4 regions of the Streptomyces sp. NPDC046925 genome follow, and region 3 is predicted to be linked to each of the others. Evidence: riboswitches for the same ligand, from Rfam matches in the RefSeq annotation. Region 3 holds a riboswitch; each other region holds the start of a gene.
What was found. A riboswitch is a leader RNA that binds a small molecule or an ion and turns the genes downstream of it on or off. The one in region 3 is predicted to bind cobalamin.
Positions count from the first base shown of each region.

Region 1: linked by a shared signal. The riboswitch ahead of ABZ906_RS15565 (ABC transporter substrate-binding protein) and the one ahead of ABZ906_RS25945 (ribonucleoside-diphosphate reductase subunit alpha) in region 3 are both predicted to bind cobalamin.
Region 2: linked by a shared signal. The riboswitch ahead of cobN (cobaltochelatase subunit CobN) and the one ahead of ABZ906_RS25945 (ribonucleoside-diphosphate reductase subunit alpha) in region 3 are both predicted to bind cobalamin.
Region 4: linked by a shared signal. The riboswitch ahead of ABZ906_RS32720 (ABC transporter substrate-binding protein) and the one ahead of ABZ906_RS25945 (ribonucleoside-diphosphate reductase subunit alpha) in region 3 are both predicted to bind cobalamin.

Region 1 covers NZ_JBEYWZ010000003.1:512,514-517,862, reverse strand. Annotated here, with positions in the region: gene ABZ906_RS15580 (HAD family hydrolase) at 1-610, opposite strand, end outside; gene ABZ906_RS15575 (helix-turn-helix domain-containing protein) at 832-1,698, shown strand; gene ABZ906_RS15570 (VOC family protein) at 1,764-2,216, shown strand; cobalamin riboswitch at 2,224-2,410, shown strand; gene ABZ906_RS15565 (ABC transporter substrate-binding protein) at 2,475-3,539, shown strand; gene ABZ906_RS15560 (iron chelate uptake ABC transporter family permease subunit) at 3,536-4,567, shown strand; gene ABZ906_RS15555 (ABC transporter ATP-binding protein) at 4,564-5,349, shown strand, end outside.
Region 2 covers NZ_JBEYWZ010000010.1:194,993-200,341, reverse strand. Annotated here, with positions in the region: gene ABZ906_RS32935 (precorrin-8X methylmutase) at 1-163, opposite strand, end outside; gene ABZ906_RS32930 (precorrin-3B synthase) at 227-1,534, opposite strand; cobalamin riboswitch at 1,583-1,735, shown strand; gene cobN (cobaltochelatase subunit CobN) at 1,804-5,349, shown strand, end outside.
Region 3 covers NZ_JBEYWZ010000006.1:342,701-348,049, forward strand. Annotated here, with positions in the region: gene ABZ906_RS25940 (ribonucleotide-diphosphate reductase subunit beta) at 1-538, opposite strand, end outside; gene ABZ906_RS25945 (ribonucleoside-diphosphate reductase subunit alpha) at 538-2,946, opposite strand; cobalamin riboswitch at 3,080-3,221, opposite strand; gene ABZ906_RS25950 (hypothetical protein) at 3,329-4,069, shown strand; gene mctP (monocarboxylate uptake permease MctP) at 4,141-5,349, opposite strand, start outside.
Region 4 covers NZ_JBEYWZ010000010.1:151,742-157,090, reverse strand. Annotated here, with positions in the region: gene ABZ906_RS32740 (carbohydrate ABC transporter permease) at 1-583, shown strand, start outside; gene ABZ906_RS32735 (ROK family protein) at 642-1,841, shown strand; gene ABZ906_RS32730 (Gfo/Idh/MocA family oxidoreductase) at 1,904-2,830, shown strand; gene ABZ906_RS32725 (hypothetical protein) at 2,940-3,068, opposite strand; cobalamin riboswitch at 3,284-3,413, shown strand; gene ABZ906_RS32720 (ABC transporter substrate-binding protein) at 3,466-5,028, shown strand; gene ABZ906_RS32715 (ABC transporter permease) at 5,030-5,349, shown strand, end outside.

The DNA.
Region 1 (5,349 bases), on a different contig from region 3:
TGTAGAGCTCCTGCATGCCGGTGAAGAACTCGGGCTTCTTCACCTCGGTCTTCGTCAGCTTCCCGTCCTCGTAGTACTCGGCGGGGATGGGCTTCTTGTAGGCGAGGAGCTCGTCGACGTACCCCTTGAGTTCCTTCAGCGTGAAACCGGAGAAGATCTGCGCGGCCCACGGATAGCAGACCTGGTCGTCGACCTCGCAAAGCCGGTTGTAGTAGCTGTAGAGGCTCTCCTTGTGCGTCGCCGTGTCCTTGAACGGAATGATCTTCAGCGACGGGTCCATCGACTTGCGGGTCAGTACCCCCTTCATCTCCAGGAAGGGCAGGAGGGACTCCTCCAGGTCGTTGCGGTACGTCGTGTTGTCCGCGTCGAAGACGGCGTACGCGCCCTTGCCGCCGTTCTCCGCGATGACCTTGCCCAGCTTCTTCGCGACCGGTGCGGGCCAGTGCTTCAGCTCGGCCGCGGCCCCGGCGCTCTTCGCGGCGGTCTTCGCGGAGGCGTCGGCGGCCGTCGCGTCCGTGCTCGGCCAGAGCGCCGTCCCCGCGATGACGGCCGCGGTGAGCGCGCCCGCCGTGCCGAGTACGGCAAGCTTGCCCTTTGCCATTGATGCCATGGTTCTGTGCCCCCTGAGAGCGGTCTGCGCCCCGTCCGGAGCGGCGGGTCATCGTATGGGGCCGAGCGGCGGATTCCCATGATCGACATCACCGGACGGAACGGGCATGGGACGCCTGCGCGCGGGTAGCAGCGTCAGACGCCCGCACGCCTTTCGGCCCTGCTCCGGAGCGACGCTCTCCGGCCCTGCTCGGCAGCGACGCGCATCGCATACTGGAAGGCATGGAGAGCGTCTCCCCGGAGTTCGTACGGGCCGCTCCGCGGCTCGACGGCATGGTGGTGTCCGCCGTCGGTTACCGCACGGCGGGCGAGCAGCCCGGTCTGCACCGCGGCCTGCCGTCCCCCTATCTCACGCTGATCTTCTCCCTCGACGGCCCCGTCGCCACCGGCCACAGCCCCCGGCAGGCGACCGGCCCCGACGCCATGCGCACGGACATCGTCGTGGGCGGCCTGCACCAGTCCCCGGCGTACGTCGTACGGCCCGAGCACGAGGCGGGCATCCAGCTCGCCGTGCACCCGCTCGCCGCCCGCGCCCTGTTCGGCGTACCCGCGGCGGAGCTGGCGGCCGACCTGGTCACGCCCGGCGCGGACGTGATGGGGCGCCGCGCCGCCGACGTACGGGAGCTGCTGTGCGAGCAGAGCGGCTGGGAGCAGCGGTTCACCTCCCTGTCCGCCTATTTGCGGCAGCGCGCGGCGGACGCGGACGCCGGGGGAGCCGTACGCCCGGAGGTCGCCGAGGCCTGGGCCTGGCTGGCCCGGCACCAGGGCGTCGGCACCCTGCGCGGCCTCTCCCGGCACGTCGCGCTCAGCGAACGCCGCCTGACCACGCTCTTCCGCGCCGAGACGGGCCTGAGCCCCAAGCAGGCGGGCCGCCTGATGCGCTTCCAGCGTGCACGCAACGCCGTCGTACGCTCCGTCGCGGCGGGCGCCGCCCCCGACCTGGCCGGTGTCGCCGCCGACTGCGGCTATTACGACCACTCCCACCTGGTACGGGACTTCCGGCAGTACACCGGCGCGAGCCCCAGCGGCTGGCTGGCCGAAGAGTGCCGGAATATCCAAGCCGGGAGCCATGGCGGGGGCGAAGAGTAGGAGCCATGAACACCACCGACATGAACACCAGCGACGTGAACACCACCGACATGAACACCAGCGACATGGACACCACCGAGAAGCAGGACCAGCAGCCCCGGTCCACCCCCGCCGGTCGCGCCCCCAGCGTCTGGCCGACCCTCCAGGCGCACGACGCCCCCGCCCTGATCGACTTCCTGGTCGGCACGGTCGGCTTTCTGCGCACCGCCGTCTACCAGGACGGCGACAGCGTGGCCCACGCCGAGCTCGACTGGCCCGAGGGCGGCGCGATCATGCTCGGCTCGTACGACGACGGGGCCGGGGACTGGTGCCTGAAGCCGGGCACCTTCGGCACGTACGTCGTCACCGACCATGTGGACGACCTCTACCGGCGGCTCAGCGACGCCGGGGTCGAGATCACCCGGGAGATCGAGGACAAGCCGTACGGCAGCCGGGAGTTCGCGATCGCCGACCCCGAGGGCAACAAGTGGTCCTTCGGCACCTACCGCGGCGCACCGAGGGCCGACCAGAGGTCCTGACCTCGCGTGATAGCTTGCGAGCGCCAGTCAACCCACACCAGGGCCAGGGAATCCGGTGCGAATCCGGAACTGACGCGCAGCGGTGAGGGGGAACGGGCGGGGCCACGGCCACTGGGCGTCCACGGACGCCCGGGAAGGCGCCCCGTCCGGCCGATCCCCGAGTCCGAAGACCTGCTGGCGCCTGCGCCGCGCACCGAGCGGCACAGGTGATGAAGCAGGCCAGGCTCCGCGTATGAGCCATGAGACTCAAGGGATCGTGTGTCCTCCACAGCCCGTCGTGTACGTATATCCGTCCCTGCTTTCCTCAGCGCGGCCTTGGCCCTCACTCTGACCGCCTGCGGCGGCTCGTCGGACTCCTCCGCCACTTCCGGCGGGGGCAAGAAGACCGACGGCTACCCGCTGACTCTGACCTCCTGCGGCAAGAAGGCGGAGATCAAGGCGCCGCCGCAGCGCGCGGTCTCCCTCGACCAGGGCTCCACCGAGATCCTGCTCTCGCTGGGCCTCGCGGACCGTATGGTTGGCACCGGTACCTGGACGGACCCGGTGCTCAAGGGCCTGGAGAAGGACAACGCCAAGGTCGAGCGGATCGCCGACAGCTACCCCTCCTTCGAGAAGGTCCTCGCCAAGGAGCCCGACTTCGTCACCGCGTCCTTCACGGCGACGGTCAGCAAGGGCGGCGTCGCCGACCGCGCCAAGTTCGCCGAACTCGGCGTACCCGCCTATGTCTCGCCGTCCGACTGCGCGGGCAAGGACAACAGCGGCGACGGCGACGGCAAGCGCGTCAAGACGCTGACCATGGACACGGTCTACGGCGAGGTGCGGGACCTGGCCGAGGCGTTCGGGGTCGAGAAGCGCGGCGAACGCCTGATCGCGGACCTCAAGGCGCGGGTGGCGAAGGCCGCGAAGACCATCAAGAAGGCTGACGCGTCCGACACCTCGGTCCTCTACTGGTTCGCCAACTCCGACGCCCCCTACATCGCGGGCTGCTGCGGAGCGCCCGGCATCATCACCCGCGAACTCGGCGTGAAGAACGTCTTCGACGACACCCGCGAGGAGTGGCCCCAGATCAACTGGGAGACCGTGGCGGACCGCGACCCCGACGTCCTGGTCATCGGCGACCTGACCCGCAAGTCGCAGACCGCCGAGAGCGCGAAGAAGAAGATCGAGTTCCTGGAGTCCAACCCGGCCACCAAGAACCTGACCGCCGTGAAGAAGAAGCGGTACGTCCTGCTGAGCGGCCAGGCCATGAACCCGACCATCCGCACGGTGGACGGCGTGGAGCAAGTCGCCGACGCCTTGCGCGAGTTCGGGCTCGCCAAGTGAGGGCAGCCGCCTTCGGCGGCATACGTTCCGCCCTGCTCTGGACGACGGGCCTCGCCGCCCTCGCCCTCTCCGTGGCGGTGGCCGTCACCATCGGCCCCGCCGACATCTCCGTACCGGACGTGTGGTCGGCGGTGGCCGCCCATCTCGGCTGGGGCGAGGCGACGCTGACGCCCATCCGGGACGGCATCGTCTGGAACCTCCGCATGCCGCGCACGCTCCTCGCGGCGGTCTGCGGCGCGGGCCTCGCGGTCTGCGGAACGGTCCTCCAGTCCCTCCTGCGCAACCCGCTCGCCGACCCCTTCGTGCTCGGCGTCTCCTCGGGGGCGTCCACGGGGGCGGTCGCGATCGTCGTCCTCGGGGTCGGTGGGGGAGTGGTGTCGGTCTCGGCGGGCGCGTTCGTCGGGGCCGTCGTGTCCTTCGCCCTCGTCCTGCTGCTCAGCCACACCCTCGGCGGTAGCGCCGACCGGGTGGTCCTCTCCGGGGTGGCGGCGATGCAGCTCTTCTCCGCGCTCACCTCGTTCGTGATCCTCACGGCGGGCGACGCGGAGACGACGCGGAGTGTCCTGTTCTGGCTGCTCGGCTCGTTGAGCGGGGTCGGCTGGACGGACGTCTGGCTGTGCGGGGCGGTGCTCGTCGTCGCGCTCACCGTCTGCCTCGCGCACGCCCGCACCCTGGACGCGTTCGTGTTCGGCCAGGACGCGGCGGCGACACTGGGCGTCCACGTCGCCCGCACCCGCCTCCTGCTGCTCTCCGTCACGGCCCTGCTCACGGCGGCCCTGGTCAGCAGCGCGGGCGCCATCGGCTTCGTCGGCCTCGTCCTGCCGCACGCGGCCCGCGCCCTGGTCGGCTCGGGGCACGGACGGCTGCTCCCGGTCACGGCGCTCGCGGGCGCGGTGTTCCTGGTGTGGGTGGACACGCTGGCCCGTACGGTCCTCGACCCGCAGGAGGTGCCGGTGGGCGTGGTGACGTCCCTGATCGGCGTCCCGGCGTTCGTCCTGGTCCTCTACCGCACCCGGAAGACGACATGACCCCACACACGGAAGCCGTATCCGGCCTGCGCGCCGACCGGGTGTCCAGAACAGCCGGCGGCCACCTCGTCATCGACGGGGTGACCCTGGCCCCGCCCCCCGGAGCCACGGTCGGCCTCCTCGGCCCGAACGGCTCGGGCAAGTCCACCCTCCTGCGCATCCTGGCGGGCGTCCTGGCCCCGGCGTCGGGAGTGGTCACCCTGGACGGCCTGCCCCTGCGGGAGGCGGGCCGCCGCACCGTGGCACGCAGGGTGGCGGTGGTCGACCAGCACGCCACCACGCAGGTCGAACTGTCGGTGGAGGACGTCGTACGCCTGGGCCGCATCCCGCACCGCAGGGCGTGGTCCCCCGCCACACCACGGGACGACGAGGCGGTCCGCGAGGCCCTGGCCCGTACGGGCCTCGCGGACCGGGCCGCCCAGTCCTGGCACACGCTTTCCGGCGGCGAACGCCAACGGGTCCAGATAGCACGGGCGTTGGCCCAGGACCCCCGCGAACTCCTCCTGGACGAACCGACCAACCACCTGGACATCCAGCACCAGCTCGACCTCCTGGCCCTGGTCGCGGACCTCCCCCTGACCAGCGTGATCGCCCTGCACGACCTCAACCTGGCCGCCATGTTCTGCGACCACGTACTGGTCCTGCGCGAAGGCGTGGCCCACGCGTCGGGCACACCGTCCGAGGTGATCACGCAGGAGCTGATCGCGGAGGTGTACGGGGTGCGGGCGGTGGTGACACCGGCGGCGGACGACGGCCCGGACGCGCGACCGTCGATCCGCTTC
Region 2 (5,349 bases), on a different contig from region 3:
TGAAAGCGAGGTCGCGTACGAGGTCGACCATGCCGCAGGCGTGGATCATGCGGACCGCGACCTGGCTGACGTCGGCGGGCAGGCCCGCCAGATCCGCCTCCGCGCGGATCGTGGCGAAGGACTGGCGGTAGATCGCCGGTCCGTCCTTCTCGTACTGATGCACAGTGCGTTCGCTCTCTTGATAGGGCATGGAACAGTCAGGTGTCGCGAGGTCGTTCATGTCGTGTCAGCGGCGGGCCGCGGCCACGGCGGCGGCGAGAGCCCCCGGGCTGCCGGGGACGGTCGCCGGGGTGTCCCGTTTCTCGCCGTGTACGTGAGAGATCTCGTACCCCTCGGGGGTGGCGACGACGTCGATCCACTCTCCGTGGGGATGGCCGCACCGGCGTGCGCATCCCGACCAGTACACGGGCAGCGCCCCCACCGGGCCGAGGGCGGCCGTCGCGGTGGCGCGTACGTCGTCCAGGGACTTGGCGCAGCCGGGCCTGCCGATGCAGGCTCCCACGCCGGTCCAGGGCGATGCGGACGCGGTGACGAGCCCGGCGGTCCGCAGGTTCTCCAGGAGTTCCGCGGCCTTCGAGCGCTCGACTCCCGGCAGGACGATCCCGCGCCAGGGCGTCAGGCGCAACTCGCCGTTGCCGTGGTCGCGTGCGGTGTCGGTCAGTGTCCGCCACTGGGTCGCGCCGACGCGTCCCAGCGGCAGGCCCAGGGAGAGCGCGTCCGTCCCGTGCGGCCCCGGCACGACGCCGAGGTCGGGACCGCCGACGTCCCGGGGGAGCGGGGCGGCGGCGAGGGCGTGGCCGAACTCGGCCTGCCGCAACCGGCGTACGACCGCGTCGAGGAGAGGGCCGGTGCCGCCGGGCAGATCCGTCACCCGCCAGGCGCCCGTGCCGGCCGCCTGGTCCAGGAAGGCCTCGGCGGCGATGAGGGCGGCCCGCGGCGCCTGCGCGGAACGTACGAGTACGGCATCCCGCGCCGGGCCGATCCGCAGCAGTGCTTCGTCGTCGCCCCGCGCCGTCAGGGTCACGTCCCCGCCGAGAGCGCCCACGTCACCGCGGCCGTCGTCGAGCGCGAACAGGAACCGGCCGGACAAATCGGCGGCCTGGTCGCTGGCGCACAGCAGTTCGTCCAGGGCGGACAGCCACGCGCGGATGTCCCGCTCTCCCCGGCCGTCGAGACCCGAGAGCGGCGAAGCCACCACATTGCGGGCACGCTCGTGGCGTTCGGAGGGCAACAGCCCCGCACCGGCGAGGACATGAGCCAGTTCGCCGCCGCAGTCCGCACCGAGGCCGCGCAGCTGGACGTTGCCGCGCGATGTGAGATGCAACTCGTCGTCTCCGAGGCGCTCCGCCAGCTCCCGCAGCACATCGGCCTGCCCCGCGTTCAGGACCCCGCTCGGAATACGGACGCGCGCCAAAGCCCCGTCGTCCGCCCGGTGCAGCCGAAGCGTCCCGGGGCAGGCGTCACCGCGGCTGCGGGCAGACTCGTCTCCCGGAACCGCAGGCGAGGGGACCGATGGGGGCATGGCGGCGAGCATACCGACCTATCGCAGCAGGTCCGCCTGCCCCCCGGTAGTTGATCGGCCCTTAGTATTTCTAGCGACGGGCCGGCCGGCCCGTCGTCGCCACAGACGGCGACAAGGGGAGGAAGCCCGGTGAGATTCCGGCGCGGTCCCGCCACTGTGAGCCCGGCCCTGGTGCCGGGTGAGTCAGGAACTCCCTTCCCCGAGCTCTCGTCCGCTCGAGCAGGGGAGACGCCATCGACACCACCCGGGGCGTGGACACCCCGAGGAAGGCACGACGCCGCATGATCCTGCTCCTGTCGACGTCCGACACCGACCTGCTCAGCGCCCGCGCCGCAAGCGGCCCGGTCGCCTACCGCTACGCGAACCCCTCCCGGCTCGCGCTCGAGGACCTTCCGCAGCTCCTGGACGGCGCCGATCTGGTCGTCGTACGTCTCCTGGGCGGCGTACGCGCCTGGCAGGACGGCCTCGACCAAGTCATCGCCACCGGGCGCCCCGTGGTCGTCCTCACCGGCGAACAGGCCCCCGACGCCCAGCTGATGGCCGCCTCGACCGTCCCCATCGGCCTTGCGGCGGAGGCCCACGCCTATCTGGCCCACGGCGGCCCGGACAACCTGGAGCAGCTGGCCCGGTTCCTCTCCGACACCGTGCTGCTCACCGGCCACGGCTTCGAACCGCCCGCCGCCGCGCCCGCCTGGGGCCCGCTGGAGCGCACCGCCCGCCAGGTCGAGGGACCGACCGTCGCGGTGCTCTACTACCGCGCCCACCACATGAGCGGCAACACCGCCTTCATCGACGCCCTGTGCGGCGCGATAGAGGACGCCGGTGCCCGCCCGATGCCGCTGTACGTCGCCTCGCTGCGTACCCCCGAGGCCGAACTCATCGAGGAACTGCGCTCCGCCGACGCGATCGTGACCACGGTCCTCGCGGCGGGCGGCACGCGGCCCGCGGAAGCCTCCGCGGGCGGCGACGACGAGTCCTGGGACGCCGGAGCCCTCAGCGGTCTCGACGTCCCCATCCTCCAGGCGCTCTGCCTCACCAGCTCGCGGACCGCCTGGGAGGACAACGACGAGGGCGTATCGCCGCTGGACGCGGCCACCCAGATCGCCGTCCCCGAGTTCGACGGCCGCCTGATCACGGTGCCGTTCTCGTTCAAGGAGATCGACGAGGACGGTCTGCCCGCGTATGTCGCGGACGAGGAGCGCGCGGCTCGGGTGGCGGGTGTCGCCGTACGGCACGCGCGCCTTCGCCACATCCCGGCCGCCGACAAGCGCATCGCGCTCGTCCTGTCCGCGTACCCGACCAAGCACTCGCGGATCGGCAACGCGGTGGGCCTGGCCACCCCCGCCAGCGCCGTCGCCCTGCTGCGCCGCCTCCAGGAAGAGGGCTACGACTTCGGCACGGAGGAGGTGCCCGGCCTCGTCTCCGGTGACGGGGACGAGCTGATCTACGCGCTGATCGAGGCGGGCGGCCACGACCAGGAGTGGCTCACCGAGGAGCAGCTGGCCCGCAACCCCGTCCGTATCCCGGCGGCCGACTACCGCCGCTGGTTCGCGACGCTCCCCGCCGAGCTGCGCGAGTCCGTGGAGGAGCACTGGGGCCCCGCGCCCGGCGAGATGTTCGTCGACCGCTCCCGCAACCCGGAGGGCGACATCGTCCTTGCCGCCCTGCGCCGCGGCAACCTGCTCATCCTCATCCAGCCGCCGCGCGGCTTCGGCGAGAACCCCATCGCGATCTACCACGACCCCGATCTGCCGCCCTCGCACCACTACTTGGCCGCCTACCGCTGGATCGCCGCCTCCGCCGACGACAACGGCTTCGGCGCCGACGCGATGATCCACCTCGGCAAGCACGGCAACCTCGAATGGCTGCCCGGCAAGAACGCGGGCCTGTCCGCAGCCTGCGGCCCCGACGCGGCCCTGGGCGACCTGCCCCTGATCTACCCGTTCCTGGTCAACGACCCGGGAGAGGGCACGCAGGCCAAGCGGCGCGTGCACGCCACCCTCGTGGACCATCTCGTACCGCCGATGGCCCGCGCCGACAGCTACGGCGACATCGCCCGCCTGGAACAACTCCTGGACGAGCACGCCCAGATCGCCGCGATGGACCCGGCGAAGCTGCCCGCGATCCGCGCCCAGATCTGGACCCTGATCCAGGCCGCCAAGCTCGACCACGACCTGGGGCTCGAAGACCGCCCCGAGGACGAGGGCTTCGACGAGTTCATCATGCATCTCGACGGCTGGCTCTGTGAGATCAAGGACGTCCAGATCCGCGACGGCCTGCACGTCCTGGGCGGCGCCCCGGCCGGCGCCGACCGCGTCAACCTGGTCCTCGCCATCCTGCGCGCCCGCCAGATCTGGGGCGGCACCGCGTCACTTCCCGGCCTGCGCGAGGCGCTTGGCCTCGACGAGTCGGCGGCCACCCGCACCGACGCCGACCGGGTCGAGGAGCAGGCGCGCGCCCTGGTCCAGGCGATGGAGGACGCCCACTGGGCGCCGGAGGCCGTCGCCACGGTCGCGGCGGGCCACCCGCAGGCGGTCGCCGACATCCTCGACTTCGCCGTGCGCGAGGTCGTACCGCGCCTGGCTTCCACGACCGACGAACTGGACCACGCCGTCCACGCCCTGGAGGGTGGCTTCGTCCCCGCGGGACCCTCGGGCTCCCCGCTGCGCGGCCTGGTCAACGTCCTGCCGACCGGCCGCAACTTCTACTCCGTCGACCCCAAGGCGGTGCCGTCGAAACTCGCCTGGGAGACCGGCCAGGCCCTGGCCGACTCGCTCCTGGAGCGCTACCGCACCGACAACGGCGCCTGGCCGACCTCGGTGGGCCTGTCCCTGTGGGGTACGAGTGCCATGCGCACCGCCGGTGACGACATCGCCGAGGCCCTTGCGCTGCTCGGCATCCGCCCGGTCTGGGACGACGCCTCGCGGCGCGTCACGGGCCTGGAGGCGATCCCCGCGGAGGAGCTGGGCCGCCCGCGCATCGACGTCACCCTGCGCATCAGCGGCTTCTTCCGCGACGCCTTCCCGCACACCATCGGTCTCCTGGACGACGCGGTGCGCCTCGCCGCCTCGCTGGAGGAGCCCGACGAGGCGAACTACGTGCGCGCCCACGCGCAGGCCGACCTGGCGGCCCACGGCGACGAACGCCGCGCCACCACCCGCATCTTCGGCTCCCGTCCGGGCACGTACGGCGCGGGCCTGCTCCAGCTCATCGACTCCCGCGACTGGCGCACCGACGCCGATCTCGCCGAGGTCTACACGGTGTGGGGCGGCTATGCCTACGGCCGTGAGCTGGACGGGCGTCCGGCGCGCGAGGAGATGGAGAGCGCGTACAAGCGCATCGAGGTCGCGGCGAAGAACACCGACACCCGCGAGCACGACATCGCCGACTCGGACGACTACTTCCAGTACCACGGCGGCATGGTGGCCACCGTCCGCGCGCTCAAGGGCAGCGCCCCAGAGGCGTACATCGGTGACTCCACCCGTCCCGAGACGGTCCGCACGCGCACCCTGGTCGAGGAGACGTCCCGCGTCTTCCGCGCGCGCGTGGTCAACCCGAAGTGGATCGAGGCGATGCGCCGCCACGGCTACAAGGGCGCCTTCGAGCTCGCCGCCACGGTCGACTACCTCTTCGGCTACGACGCGACGACGGGCGTGGTCGCCGACTGGATGTACGACAAGCTCACCGAGACGTACGTCCTGGACCCGACCAACCGTGAATTCCTCAAGGAGGCCAACCCCTGGGCGCTGCACGGCATCGCCGAGCGGCTCCTGGAGGCCGAGTCCCGCGGCATGTGGGCCAAGCCCGACCCCGCGGTCCTCGAGGCC
Region 3 (5,349 bases):
AGGCGGCGAAGCAGATCAGGTTCAGCAGGAACCGGCGCCGGTCCGCCTGCGTCTCCAGACGGTCCAGCTTCTCGACCTCGTTGATCCACTTGAAGCAGAACTCGGCCTTCTCGCGGATGGAGGGGATCTCCTCGACCGCGTCGAAGGCCGCCGCGCGGTCCTCCGGGTCGGGCAGATAGGTGTCGAGCAGCGTCAGATAGAACTGGACGTGCACGGCCTCCTCGAAGAGCTGGCGGCTCAGGTAGAGCCGGGCCTCGGGGGAGTTGATGTGCTTGTAGAGCGTGAGCACCAGGTTGTTGGAGACGATCGAGTCGCCGGTCGCGAAGAACGCGACCAGACGGCCGATCATGTGCTGCTCGCCCGGCGAGAGCTTGGCCAGGTCGGCGACGTCCGAGTGGAGGTCGACCTCCTCGACGGTCCAGGTGTTCTTGATCGCGTCCCGGTAGCGCTCGTAGAAGTCCGGGTAGCGCATGGGACGCAGGGTCAGCTCGAAGCCCGGGTCGAGGAGGTTCTTCTCGGCGTTGGTGGTGGAGCTCATTACTGGCAGGCCTCGCAGGACTCGGGGTTTTCCAGGGAGCAGGCGACGGCGTCTTCGGCCGACACCTGCGCAGGTACAGGGGAGGGGGCGGGAGCGGGCTCGGCGGTCTTGCCGGCCGCCGCGCGGGCGATGCGGGTCGCCGGGCGTGAACGCAGGTAGTACGTGGTCTTCAGGCCCTGCTGCCAGGCGTAGGCGTACATCGAGGAGAGCTTGCCGATGGTCGGCGTCTCCAGGAACAGGTTCAGGGACTGCGCCTGGTCCAGGAACGGCGTGCGCGCGGCGGCCATGTCGATCAGGCCGCGCTGCGGGATCTCCCACGCGGTGCGGTACAGCTCGCGCACCTCGGCGGGGATCCAGCCGAAGCCCTGCACGGAGCCGTTGGACTCGCGCAGCGCCTCGCGGGTCTGGGCGTCCCAGACGCCGAGCCGTTTCAGCTCCTGCACCAGGTAGGAGTTGACCTGGAGGAACTCGCCGGACAGCGTCTCGCGCTTGAAGAGGTTGGAGACCTGCGGCTCGATGCACTCGTAGACGCCCGCGATGGACGCGATGGTGGCGGTCGGCGCGATGGCCAGGAGCAGCGAGTTGCGCATGCCGGTCGTGGCGATACGTTCCCGCAGCGCGGCCCAGCGCTCCGGCCAGGTCAGCTCGACGCCGTAGTGGTCGGGGTGCAGGACGCCGCGCGCGGTGCGGGTCTTCTCCCAGGCGGGCAGCGGACCGTTGCGCTCGGCGAGGTCGGCGGACGCCTCGTATGCGGCGAGCATGATCCGCTCGGCGATGCGCGTCGAGAGGGCGCGCGCGGCGGGGGAGTCGAAGGGCAGCTTCAGCTGGAAGAAGACGTCCTGGAGGCCCATCGCGCCCAGGCCCACCGGACGCCACCTGGCGTTCGAGCGGCCCGCCTGCTCGGTCGGGTAGAAGTTGATGTCCACGACGCGGTCGAGGAACGTGACGGCGGTACGGACGGTCTCGTCCAGCCGCTGCCAGTCGATGTCACCGGCAGCCGTGTCCACGAACGCGCCGAGGTTCACCGAGCCCAGGTTGCAGACGGCCGTCTCCCCGTCGTCCGTCACCTCCAGGATCTCCGTGCAGAGGTTGGAGGAGTGGACGGTGTGGCCGGGCTCCGCCGTCTGGTTGGCGGTGCGGTTGGCGGCGTCCTTGAACGTCATCCAGCCGTTGCCGGTCTGCGCGAGGGTGCGCATCATGCGGCCGTAGAGGTCGCGGGCCGGGATGGTCTTGCGGGCCAGCCCGGCGGCCTCGGCCTTGCGGTAGGCGGCGTCGAAGTCGTCGCCCCACAGGTCGACGAGCTCGGGCACGTCGGCCGGGGAGAACAGCGACCAGTCCTGGTCGGCGGCGACCCGGCGCATGAACTCGTCCGGGATCCAGTGCGCGAGGTTGAGGTTGTGCGTGCGACGGGCGTCCTCACCCGTGTTGTCGCGCAGCTCCAGGAACTCCTCGATGTCGGAGTGCCACGTCTCCAGGTAGACGGCGGCCGCGCCCTTGCGCCGGCCGCCCTGGTTCACGGCGGCGACCGACGCGTCCAGGGTCTTCAGGAACGGCACGATGCCGTTGGAGTGCCCGTTCGTGCCGCGGATCAGCGAACCGCGGGCGCGGATGCGGGAGTACGAGAGGCCGATGCCGCCCGCGTGCTTGGAGAGGCGCGCGACCTGGTGGTAGCGGTCGTAGATGGAGTCCAGCTCGTCCAGCGGGGAGTCGAGGAGGTAGCAGGACGACATCTGCGGATGCCGCGTGCCGGAGTTGAAGAGCGTCGGCGACGACGGCAGGTAGTCCAGGCGGCTCATCAGGCGGTACAGGGAGGCGACTTCGTCCACCGAGCGGGCGCTGCCGTCCTCGGCGAGGCCGCTCGCCACGCGCAGCATGAAGTGCTGCGGGGTCTCGATGACGTGCCGGGTGATCGGATGGCGCAGGAGATAGCGGCTGTGCAGGGTGCGCAGGCCGAAGTAGCCGAAGCGGAAGTCGGCGCCGTCCTCGATGGCGTCGTCCACGAGACCGTCCAGGCGCTCCGCGTGGTCCACGGCGAACGCGGCGGTGCGGTCCGCGATCAGGCCCTCGCGATGCCCCACGGCGACCGAGTCGGAGAAGCTGCGCACGCCCTGCGACGCGGCCTCCTCCCGGATGCTGAGCGTGAGGAGCCTGGCCGCCAGCTGCGAGTACGTGGGGTCCTCGGAGATGAGCCCGGCAGCCGCCTCGGTCGCCAGCTCCCGCAGCTCCGCCACATCGGCCTTGGCCGAGCGGCCCCGCAGCGCGGCGGCGGCGACTCTGCCGGGGTCGGCGTCGGGGAGGTCGGCGGTCAGTTCGGTCAGGGTACGCAGCAGCGCGGTTCCCGGGCCGTCGGCGGTCTGCTGACCGTCGGTGGTCTGCGCTGACGCAGGTTCGGCTGGCGCGATGGTCACGGAGCACTCCCTCGCTCGGCTCGGAGCCTTGAGGGAGGGCAGGAGTGACACACGGGCGCGCCCGGGCAGGGCGGTGCTCCGCGTCCACCAGCCCATTCCACGAGGCCCGGACGTCGTCGGCACCCGAACCGGACGGAACGGGTGCACTGTCGGCAGGTCCTCGGACTCATGGGTACGACAAATACGTACTCATACACCGTTGCGGGACAGTTCCGGACTTGCACCGGATTCCCCTGCGGCGACAGCGAGCACGAGCATACATCTTGTGCTGGCTCTGAGCGGCAGCCCCATATCTTGTGTCGGTGCGTGGATCCTCTAGGGTGGCGGCCGAACTGAAGGCCGAACTGGAGGCCGAACTGATGGCCCAACGGGGGGAGTCGGTGTGCGAGCTCGGGTCGCGGGTTGTGCCGCGCTGTTGATGACGCTGCTCAGCGCGTGCGGCGGCGGTGAGGACCAGGTGAAGGCGGCCGATCCGAAGCCCGTGCCGACGCAGAAGCGGACCGGGGAGGTCGGGGTCGACGGCGAGGCCGATCCCCGCAAGGTCTTCACGGAGGCCGAACTCAAGGCCGCTCTGCTGCCCGCGAAGGAGGTCGGGCCGAAGGCCAAGGCATACGACGTCACCACCGGCGCCTTCGGTCAGCAGTACGGCGGCGGCGATTGGGGCAGCTGCGCTCCCGGCAAGGACGCGCGCGAGGAGTTGGCGCGACTGCGGGGGAACAGCGCGGGCCACACGGTGCGGCCCTTCCCGGGCGCGATCGAGGACAAGGACCCGTTCGTCCACGTGGCCCTGGTCTCGATGCCGGTCGAGCGGGCGAAGCGCCACGTCACGCTGCGCAGGCAGCTCAACGACGCATGCCCCCGCGTCACCGTCGACACCGAGGCGGCTCCGGTTCGGGAGCACCACACGGCCGGGAAGCTGCCGGACCTCGGCGACGAAGCCATCGTGGAGAGCACGCGGACCACGGGCGGCGACGAGTACGACGGCACCGCGCGCCACAAGGTCGAGGTGCGGGTCGGCGGCGTGCTCGTCCTGGTGGACGCGGGCACCGACAAGGACGTGGCGATACTCGCGGCGGCCAAGGCGGCCGCACACGTCCGGACGGATCTCTACAGGACCTCGTGACGCCGTACGCATACGACGACGGGCCGCCGGATTGCTCCGGCGGCCCGTGTCATTCGCTTGCGTAGGACGGCTCAGTGCCCGACCGGCGCTCCCGCCGTGGCCGGGGGAAGCTCCTCCACGACGCCGGGGTCGCCGACGTCCGCGGTGTAGTCGCCGGGGGAGGTCTCGTCGATGCCGTCAGGGGCCTTCACGGCGCGCAGGACGAAGGTGAGGGCCACGGTGACCAACACGTTCAGGACGAACGCCGTGAGGCCGATGTAGCCGATCTCGCCGATGCCGGGGATCTCGTCCGACGAGCCGCCGAAGTGCTTCTGCGTCGGCGAGGCGACACCGTACGCGGCGGCCGTTCCGTAGACCATGCCGACCGCCCAGCCGGCGAGCAGCGCCCAGCGGTGGAACCAGCGCGTGAACAGGCCGCCGACCAGTGCGGGCATGGTCTGCAGGATCCAGATGCCGCCCAGGAGCTGGAAGTTGATCGCGACCGTCTTGTCCATGGTGAGGACGAAGGCGAGCGCGCCCACCTTCACCAGGAGCGAGACCAGCTTGGAGACCTTCGTCTCCTGCTCGGGCGTCGCGTCCGGCTTGAGGAAGTCCTTGTAGATGTTCCTGGTGAAGAGGTTCGCGGCCGCGATCGACATGATCGCGGCGGGCACGAGGGCGCCGATGCCGATGGCGGCGAACGCGACGCCGGTGAACCAGTCGGGGAACATGTTCTCGAACAGCTGCGGAATGGCCAGCTGCCCGTTCTCCACCTTGACCCCGGCCGCGATCGCCATGAAGCCGAGCAGCGCCAGCAGGCCCAGCATCAGCGAGTAGAGCGGCAGGATCGTGGTGTTGCGGCGGATCACGTTGCGGCTCTTGGAGGAGAGCGTCGCCGTGATCGAGTGCGGGTACATGAACAGCGCGAGCGCGGACCCGAGCGCGAGCGTGGCGTAGGTCCACTGCCCGGTGTGCCCCGGCGCGAGACCCGCCACGGGCTTGCCCGCCGCCTCGTTGGCCGCGGAGAACTTGTCGTTCGCCGCCGAGAAGATCGCGTCGAATCCGCCGAGCTTGATCGGGATGTAGATGATCGCGACGGCGATGACGAGGTAGATCAGGCCGTCCTTCACGAACGCGATCAGCGCGGGGGCGCGCAGACCCGACGAGTACGTGTACGCGGCGAGCACCGCGAACGCGATCAGGAGCGGCAGGTCCTTGATGAACCAGTTGGTGTCGGGACCGCCGCCGACGCCCATGACGTCGAGCACGGCCTGGATGCCGACCAGCTGGAGCGCGATGTA
Region 4 (5,349 bases), on a different contig from region 3:
CCTCATCGCCGCCGTGCCCGGCGCCTACGCCATCAGCCGCCTGAAGTTCTTCGGCAACCGCCAGATCAGCGCGATGTTCCTCGCGGTCTACATGTTCCCGGCGACGCTGCTCGCCGTGCCGCTCTTCGTGATGTTCGCGAAGCTGGGACTCTCCTCCAGCCTCGCGGGCCTGGCCATCGTGTACGTCGCACAGACCGTGCCCGTCTCGATCTACATGCTGAAGAACTACTTCGTGACCATCCCGTACTCCATCGAGGAAGCAGCCGCCCTCGACGGCTGCTCGCGCCTCCAGGCCCTGCGCAAGGTGATCCTGCCGCTGGCCGTGCCCTCCCTGATGGCAACCGGCCTGTATGTGTTCATGATTGCCTGGAACGAGTTCCTCTTCGCGCTGCTCTTCCTCGCGGCCGACCCCGAGAAGTGGACGGTCTCGCTGGGCCTCGCCCAACTGTCCAACGGCATCGAGGTCTCCAAGACCGTGCTCATGGCCGGGTCCGTGGTCCTGACCATCCCCGTGATACTTCTGTTCTTCGCCGCGGAACGCCTGTTGACCGAGGGCCTGACCAGCGGCGCCGACAAGAGTTGACGGGTACGGGCTCCCGCGGGCTCCCGCGGTCCCGCGAGAATCCAGAGACGGGGAAATGATGCCGGCGAGCCAAGCAAGCCCGGGCCACCTGCTGCAGCTCATCCGCAGCGGCGAGGCCACCACACGCAGCGAACTCCTGCGCGCCACCGGTCTGTCGCGATCGACCGTGGGCCTGCGCCTCGACCAGCTCTTCGGCGCGGGCTGGCTGCGCGACACCGCCGGTGCCTCCACCGGCGGACGGCCCTCCGCCCTCCTGGAGTTCGACGCCTCGCACGCGGTGGTCCTGGCCGTGGACCTGGAGACCCGGCACGCACGGGCCGCCGTCCTCGACCTGGCCGGTGACGTACTGGCCGAGACCTCGGGACCCGTCCTCGTCACCGACGGGCCCGCCAAGGTCATCGACACCCTGGCCGGCTGGTTCCTGCCCCTGCTCGCCGAAGCCGGGACCGAGCCGGGCAAGGTGGCGGGGATCGGCATGTCCGTCCCCGGCCCCGTCGACTTCGAGCTCGGCCAGGTCATCCAACCGCCGATCATGCCGGGCTGGGACCGCTTCCCCATCCGGGAACAGATGCAGGCGGCGTACGCGGAGCAGGTCGGCGCCTCGCTGGAACCCGGCCCGGTGCCCGTCCTGGTCGACAACGACGCCAACCTCATGGCGTACGCCGAGCACCGCGCGGGCCATGCGGACTGCGCCGCGTTCCTGCTCATCAAGGCATCGACCGGTATCGGCGCGGGAGTTGTCGTCGGCGACGAGGTCTACCGCGGCATCGACGGCGGCGCCGGCGACATCGGCCACATCCGGCTGCACGACCGGCCCGACGCGCTGTGCATGTGCGGCTCCTACGGCTGCCTCGCCGCGGTCGCCAGCGGACGCGCCCTGGCCGGACAGCTCTCCGCGCTCGGCATTCCCACCACGTCCGGTTCGGGCGTGCACCAGCACCTGGCCGACGGCCAGCCCGACGCCATCCGCCTGGCCAGGGAGGCGGGCCAGCGCGTCGGGGAGGTGCTTGCCACCGTGGTCACCCTGCTCAACCCCGGCGTCCTGATGCTCGCAGGCGACCTCGCCGGAGCCCCCTTCATGACCGGCGTACGCGAACTGCTCTACCAGCGCGCCATGCCCCGCACCACGGCCAACCTGAACGTGGTCACCGCACAACTGGGGGACCGGGCAGGCCTGATGGGCGCGGGCGAGATGGTCGTGGAACACCTCTACTCGCCGGATCGCGCGGACGCACGACTGGACGCGTCGACGCCCTGACCGACGACACCACCACCTACGCACTACGCACAAGCGCAAGCACACGCTTGAACGGAGACCCCATGAGCGACAGCAGCTCCCGCCCTTCGCCCGCCGAGCCCGCCGACTCCGCCGCCGGTTCGCCCGCGCCGGTGAGGGTCGGCCTGGTCGGTGCCGGGCCGTGGGCGCGCGTCATGCATGCGCGGATGCTGGCCGCCGGACCCGAGACGACGCTGGCCGCCGTGTGGGCCCGCCGCCCGGAAGCGGCGGCCGAGACCGCGGCGCCCTACGGTGCGGCCGTCGCCGCGAGCTTCGACGAACTCCTCGACCACTGCGAGGCCGTCGCCTTCGCCGTACCCCCCGCCGTCCAGGCCGAGTTGGCGCCCCGCGCCGCGAAGGCCGGCAAGGCGCTGCTGCTCGAAAAGCCCCTGGCCCCGGATCTCGCCGGGGCGCGGCGTGTGGCGGACGCGGTCGAGGAAGCGGGCGTGGTCTCCCAACTCGTCCTCACCAAGCGCTATCACCCGGCCACCCGCGCCTTCCTGGAAGCGGCGCGGCACGTGGAGGTCACCGGCGCCCGCTCCTGCTACCTCCACGGCGCCTTCCTGGGCGGGGACTTCGCCACCGCCTGGCGCATGGAGCACGGCGCACTGCTCGACCTTGGCCCGCACCTCCTCGATCTCCTCGACACCGCTGTCGGCCCCATCACCTCCGTACGCTCCACCGGAGACCCGCGCCGCTGGACCGAGCTGACCTGCGAACACGAGAACGGCGCGGTGAGCCAGGCCTCGCTCTCGGGCTCCGTACGGCTTCCGCGGGCCCGCACCCGGGTGGAACTGCTCGGCCCCGGCGACGAACTCGTCTACGACACGGCGGAACTGGACCACGAGGAATGCTGGCCCGTGCTGCGCCGAGAATTCGCACACGCGGTACGCGCCAACCGCTCCACGCCGATCGACGCCCGCCGGGGCCTGCGCATCCAGCAGCTTTTGGCGTGGGCGGCGGAGGGCTGACGGTCGGAGACCCCGAGGTGGCCTGCCATCGGGCAGCATCACCACGCCGCGCGAAGACGACCCCTTCCACAACCGCCCCGGCGTCGTCCGGAAGCTGTGCCCGCACCCTTCACTTCCGGCGGCGCAGGAACAGCCAGATGCGGGTGGCCATCGCGCCGATGACCACGACGGCGACCGTGATCTGTACCCATCGCGGGAGGGCGCCTGATCCGGGGAGGTACAGGGCGAACGGGATCATGGGCGGCACCGTGGGGCGAGCCGCTGTGTGAGGTCATCCACCGGGTGGCTCCTCGGGTTCGGGGCGGGTGGATCGGCGTCTGGTTCGTGGTCGTCGGGGGTGGAATCCGCCGATCCGTCGACTATCTCACCTGAGGTCCGGGCAGCTCCGCTCCACACGCCCGGGGGGCCTGCTCCGTCGCCTCGTACGCAACAATGAGCACACGAGGCGACGGGAACCAGGAAGCCGGTGTGAGTCCGGCGCGGTCCCGCCACTGTGACCGGGGAGCGATCCTCCTGCACGCCACTGTCCGCTGACGCGGGCGGGAAGGCGGAGGCGAGCGACGATCCGGGAGTCAGGAGACTGACCCGTCGCCGGTCTGACTGCAGGGGCGAGGACACCCCGGAGAGGATCGACTGTGCTCACGCATGCCCGCACGGAGCCCGAGCAGCGGCCACAGCCCGGCAGACGAGGGGTGCTGGCCGCCGGAGGAGCCCTGGCACTGACCGCGTCCGGCCTGCTCACCGGCTGCGGCGCAGACGGGAAGGACGGGGGTGGAAGCGACCGGTTCCGCGCGGCGTTCACGGCCGGCGGCTCCCGGGAAACCCTCGACCCCCACGTCGCCCCCAACTTCGTCGACCAGGCCCGCGCCAAGGCCCTGTACGACACGCTCGGTACGTACGCGGACGACATGTCGGTCCGAGCGCGGCTCGCGGAGTCCTGGGAGAGCGACGCCTCGGGCACCCGGTGGCGCATACGCCTGCGCGGGGCGCACTTCCACGACGGCAGGCCCGTCACCGCGAAGGACGTCCTCTACAGCTACCGCCGGGCCGCCGACCCCGCCACCGGCTCGCCCTCCCAAGTGCTGCTCTCCTCGATCGACTTCGCCGCCAGTAAGGCCGACGGCGAACGCTCCGTGGTCTTCCGGCTGAAGGCGCCGAACTTCGAGTTTCCCACCGTCCTCGCCGGACCCGGCACCGAGATCATCCCCGAGGGGACGAAGGACTTCCGCAAGCCCGTCGGCTCCGGCCCCTTCACCTATGTGTCGTTCACCCCCGGAGGCACCGCCCGCTACCGCCGCTGGGCGGACCACTGGGACGGTGCCCCGCACATCGCCGAGCTCGAAATCGTCCCGGCGAACGACGAGGCGGCGCGGCTCAACGCGCTGCTCTCCGGGCAGGTGCACTACGCCGCCGACATGGCCGGATCCTCCGTGGAACGCCTCAAGAAGGAGGGCTCGACCCGGCTCCTGACGGCCAAGCGGGCGACCGCGCAGCAACTCCTCCTGCGCACCGGACGCGAACCGTTCGACGATCCGCGCCTGGTACGGGCCGTGCAGCTCGGCATCGACCGGGCGGCCCTGGTACGCATCGCGCTGGCCGGCCACGGCGAGAGCGGCAACGACCTGTTCGGCATGGGCCTGCGCGGCTACCCGGACGACCTCGAGCCGCGGGCACGGGATGTCGGCGAGGCGCGCAGGCTGGTGAAGGCGGCAGGGGCCGAGGGGCTGCACATCACTGTGGAGACCAGCTCCGTCGACGCCGCCTGGGAGCCGGCCGCTGACCTGATGGCGCGCCAGCTGCGCGAGGTCGGGCTGAAGCTGAGCGCCAACACCCGCGCGTCCAGCACGTACTTCTCCGAGATCAAGACGAAGGGCGTCGCCGCCTTCAACACCACCTCCACGCTGCCCGTCTCCGACTTCCTGCAACAGCGGGTGCGCGGCGGAGCGGCCCGCAACCAGACGCAGTACGCCTCGAAGAAGTTCGACACGCTGCTCGAGCGGGCCCGCACCACCCGCGACGAGCAGGACCGGCTGAGCCTGCTCGCCCGGGCCCAGAAGATCGCCCGCGACGCATCGGGACTGCTGGTGTGGGCGTTCTCCGACGCCAACGACGCCGTCGACGCGTCCGTACGCGGCCTGCGTGCGGCACCGCCGAACTCGCACGACTGGGCCCGCTTCGACCGGGTCCGCATCGGCTGAGGTGCGCGCCTACATCCTGCGGCGCTCACTCCTTGCGCTGGTCCAGTGTCTGGTCGTCCTGGTGGCGGTGTTCGCCGTCGGCTCGCTCCTGCCCGGCGACACCGCCGACGTCCTGCGCGGTGAACTCGGCACACCCGAGCAAGTAGCGGCCCTGCGCACACAGTTGGGTCTCGACGAACCGGCCTGGACCCGCTTCTGGCACTGGCTCGGCCGCCTGCTCACCGGCGACCTCGGGCACTCCCTGACCACCGGGCTGCCCGTGGGCGACGACATCGGCCGCCGTGCCGGGGTGACGCTCCTCGTGGGCGTGCCCGCGCTGCT